Regions from separate parts of the Streptomyces sp. NPDC020597 genome, predicted to be linked through region 2. Evidence: predicted binding sites of a transcription regulator. Region 2 holds the regulator's gene; the other holds the start of a gene.
The links. The regulator HspR, encoded in region 2, represses chaperone genes until heat shock. The targets are predictions, from matches to a motif close to TTGAGNNNNNNNNNCTCAA.
Positions count from the first base shown of each region.

Region 1: the regulator HspR is predicted to act here: its motif matches at 1,063-1,081, upstream of lon (endopeptidase La).

Region 1 is NZ_JBIRUL010000001.1:655,528-657,712, forward strand. It holds gene ACH4ZA_RS03070 (DUF5954 family protein) at 1-726, opposite strand, end outside; gene lon (endopeptidase La) at 1,104-2,185, shown strand, end outside.
Region 2 is NZ_JBIRUL010000046.1:18,339-20,523, forward strand. It holds gene ACH4ZA_RS38090 (substrate-binding domain-containing protein) at 1-282, opposite strand, end outside; gene ACH4ZA_RS38095 (heat shock protein transcriptional repressor HspR) at 686-1,141, opposite strand; gene dnaJ (molecular chaperone DnaJ) at 1,147-2,185, opposite strand, start outside.

The DNA.
Region 1 (2,185 bases), on a different contig from region 2:
GTGCGGGGTGGCGGCCAGCGAGCCGAACGGCGTCCACTGCGCGCCCTCGCGCTCCGCCACCGAGAAGCCGACCGGCAGGCGGACCACGTCCGGGTGGGTCAGAGCCGCCCGCGCGGAGTCCTCGCGGACGTCGGCGGGGAAGCGGGCGCCCGTGTACGTGAAGTCGCGCAGCCCCAGCCGCAGCGCGCCCGCCATCGGTCCCTCGTTTCGGCCGGGGTCGAGCGCGAAGCCCACGTCCGGCGACGGCGCGGCGCCCGGCTCCTCCCACGACGCGCCGAGGACCTCCGGGTCGGTGGGCCGGGGCGGCTCCAGCCCGTCGTCGCCGGTCCGGGCGAACTCGTCGCCGCGCACCACCCGGTAGCGCACCCCCAGGGCCTCGACCTCGTCGGCGGGGGCCCGCTCCAGCACGGCGACGGCGGTCAGCAGCTCGCGTCGCACGGCCGGATCGCCGGCGCCGTCCTTCGCCTCGAACCACAGGTGCGAGTTCAGCCCGTCCCGGGCCTGCTGGGGCATGCCGTCCACCACCGGTTTCAGCAGCCGCCAGCACCTCCCGTCGACGGCCGGGTCCAGGACGGCGACGCCGAAGACGGGCCCGCGCAGCGCGATGTGCGGGTAGCGCCTGGAGGCCTCGACGGCGTCCGCCTCGGTCACCCAGGCGACGGGGTCGTCGCGGCGGACCAGCTCCGCGTGGAGGGCGTCGAGACGTCGCTTCCAGTCATCGGTCATAAGCGCATTGTGGTCGGGGCGGCGGCCCGCTTCGGGGCGAATGCCGGAAGTGGGCGGGGTGCGGGCAGGGGGCGCGGGGGGCGTGGCCCGTCGTGCGGCGGCGTGGGGTGCGCCCCCTGGGTCGGCGGATGTCGCCCCCGTGCGTCCCCCGTGAACTCCGCGCTCGCCGGAGACGACTCGACGCGCCGCGGCGCGGGCTCGTACAGTGCGCGCCCGCCGCCCGTCAGCTGCCCGTCCGCGGTCCGTCCGACGCCTCTCCGGCACCCGTCCGGAGCAGTGATGATCGCCCACAGCGAACGGGCCGCCCCGTGGGGAACATTCGGAGGCTCACGTGCATTGAGTCGGCATAGCTCAACTTGACTGCCGAAGGGGAGATCATGGCATCGACGTCCGCTCCGCTCACTCTGCCCGTGCTGCCTCTCGACGACGAGGTCGTGCTCCCCGGCATGGTGGTTCCGCTGGACCTCAACGACGCCGACGTACGCGCCGCCGTGGAGGCCGCCCAGGCCGCCGCCCGCTCGGAGCCCGGCAAGCCCCGGGTGCTCCTGGTGCCGCGTATCGACGGCACGTACGCGAGCACCGGCGTGCTCGGCACCGTCGAACAGGTCGGCCGCCTGGCCGACGGCGACCCGGGCGCGCTGATCCGCGGCCGCGGCCGCGTGCGCATCGGCGCCGGCACCACCGGCCCGGGGGCCGCGCTCTGGGTCGAGGGAACCACCGTCGACCAGGCCGTCCCCGAGCCGCTGCCCGGTCATGTCGCCGAACTCGTCAAGGAGTACAAGGCGCTCGCCACCGCCTGGCTGCGCAAGCGCGGAGCCTGGCAGGTCGTCGACCGCGTCCAGGCCATCGACGACGTCTCGGCGCTCGCCGACAACTCCGGCTACTCGCCGTTCCTCACCACCGAACAGAAGGTGGAGCTCCTGGAGACCACCGACCCGGTGGCCCGTCTGAAGCTCGCCGCCCAGCAGCTGCGCGACCACCTCGCCGAACAGGACGTGGCCGAGACCATCGCCAAGGACGTCCAGGAGGGCGTCGACAAGCAGCAGCGCGAGTTCCTGCTCCGCCGCCAGCTCGAAGCCGTCCGCAAGGAGCTGCGCGAGCTCAACGGCGACGGCAAGGACGCGGCCGAGGAGTCCGACGACTACCGCGCCCGCGTCGAGGCCGCCGACCTGCCCGAGAAGGTCCGCGAGGCCGCCCTCAAGGAGGTCGACAAGCTGGAGCGCTCCAGCGACCAGTCTCCCGAGGGCTCCTGGATCCGCACCTGGCTGGACACCGTCCTCGAACTGCCGTGGAACGAGCGCACCGAGGACCGGTACGACATCCAGGGCGCCAAGTCCGTCCTCGACGCCGAACACGCGGGCCTGGAGGACGTGAAGGAGCGCATCACCGAGTACCTGGCCGTGCGCAAGCGCCGCGGCGAGCGGGGTCTGGGCGTGGTCGGCGGCCGGCGCGGCGGCGC
Region 2 (2,185 bases):
CTTCTGCATCTGCCGGTCCTGGGTCTTCTCGTCCGAGGCGGCGTTGGCGTAGTCGGTCCGGCCCTGGTTGTCCGTGAGCTCCGCGACCTTCTTCTTGATGATCGGGTAGTCGAACTCCGCGTAGCGGGTGTTCGTCTCCTCCGGCATCAGCACGCCCACCGTGATCGCGTTGCTCCGGGTCGGTGTCGCGCTGCCGGTCTTCTCCGAGGCCCCCAGCATCCCGCACCCGGCGAGTGAGAGGGACATCGCGGAGGCGACGACAGCTATGGCGATACGACGCATTTTCGGGTGCTCACTTCAGGTGCGTTTCGGGGCGTTGCGGACCGGGGTGCGGCATTGGTGACCCGGATATCTGAGAAGCCAACGCGGCGGCGGCCGTCGTCGTCAAGCAGAACCACTTAACGAAGGAGCAACGTCACACTGCGCTCAGGGTGTGAAGACGCATGGAGACGACGCGGAGGCCCTGAAAAGGTCTGACCGGACATTTCAGGCGAAGGGCGGCCCAAGGATCCACACGGCCGGCCCGGGCGCCCCGCGGTCCGGCGCCGCGTGGATCGGCGCCGCGTGGATCGGCGCCGCGTGGATCGGCGCCGTACGAGTCGGGGCCGCACGGGTCGGGGCCCGGAGGAGAACCTCCGGGCCCCGACCCATGTCGTGCGCCGCGGCCGGCACCCCGGGGTGCGGCTCAGTCGGGCGTCGGATGCTGCCGCTTCGGACGCCAGACCACCAGGGCGCTGGTCTGCTGCACTTCCTGGTACGGCACCAGGTCCCGCCGGTAGGAGGCGTGCACCGCCGCCTCCCGCTGCTGCATGGCCGCTGCCGCGCCGTCCAGCGCGGCCTCCAGCTCCGCGGCCCTGGCCTGGAGGGCGGCCACCTGGTTCTCCAGCTCGATGATCCGCTTGATGCCGGCCAGGTTGATGCCCTCGTCCTGCGACAACTGCTGGACGGTGCGCAGCAGTTCGATGTCACGGGCCGAGTAGCGGCGGCCCCGGCCCGCGGTGCGGTCGGGGGAGACCAGGCCCAGACGGTCGTACTGACGCAGGGTCTGCGGGTGCAGGCCGGAGAGCTGGGCCGCCACCGAGATGACGTAGACCGGGGTCTCATGAGTCAGTTCATACGGGTTACGCCGACGGCCGTCCATCACTCTCAAGCTCCCTTCGCGGCCTCGAACAGCTCCGCCCGCGGGTCCTCGCCCGCGGTCGCCTCGCGATACGCCTCCAGTGCGTCACGAGCCTTCCCCGACAGGTCCTTCGGGACACTCACCTCGACGGTGACCAGCAGGTCGCCGCGGGTGCCGTCCTTGCGGAAGGCGCCCTTGCCGCGCGCCCGCATGGTGCGGCCGTTGGGCGTGCCGGGCGGGAGTTTCAGGGTCAGCGACGGGCCGCCGAGGGTGGGCACCTTGACCTCGCCGCCGAGGGCCGCCTCGGTGAACGTCACCGGCACGGTCACCGTCAGGTTGTCGTCCTTGCGGCCGAACACCGGATGCGCGCCGACGTGGACGACGACGTAGAGGTCGCCCGAGGGGCCGCCGCGCTCGCCGGGGGCGCCCTTGCCGCGCAGCCGGATGCGCTGGCCGTCCGTCACTCCCGCGGGGATGCGGACCTGCATGGTCCGCGACGACTTCGCACGGCCGCTGCCCTTGCAGTCCAGGCAGGGGTGCTCGGCGATCAGGCCGCGGCCCTTGCAGTCGGGGCAGGGGTCGGTCAGCGAGAAGCCGCCGCCCGAGCCCCGGGCCACCTGGCCGGTGCCGACGCAGGTCGGGCACACGCGCGGCGTGCCGTTCTTGTCGCCGGTTCCCGAACACGCCTTGCACGGGGACTGCGAGGACATCCGCAGCGGGACGGTGGCGCCCTCGATCGCCTCCGTGAACGTGAGCGTGACCTCGGTGTCGATGTCCTGGCCGCGCCGGGGCTGGGTACGGGTCGTGCCCGCCCCGCCGCGGTTGAACAGGCCGCCGAACACGTCCCCGATGCCGCCGCCGAAGCCGCCCTGGGCGCCGCCGCCCTGGGCGCCGCCGCCGAAGAGGTCGCCCAGGTCGAAGTTGAACGAGCCGCCCGCGCCCGGGCCCGGGCGGAAGCCGCCGTTGCCGAAGAGGGCGCGCGCCTCGTCGTACTCCTTGCGCTTCTTGGGGTCGCCGAGGACGTCGTTCGCCTCGGAGATCTCCTTGAAGCGTTCCTCCGCCTTG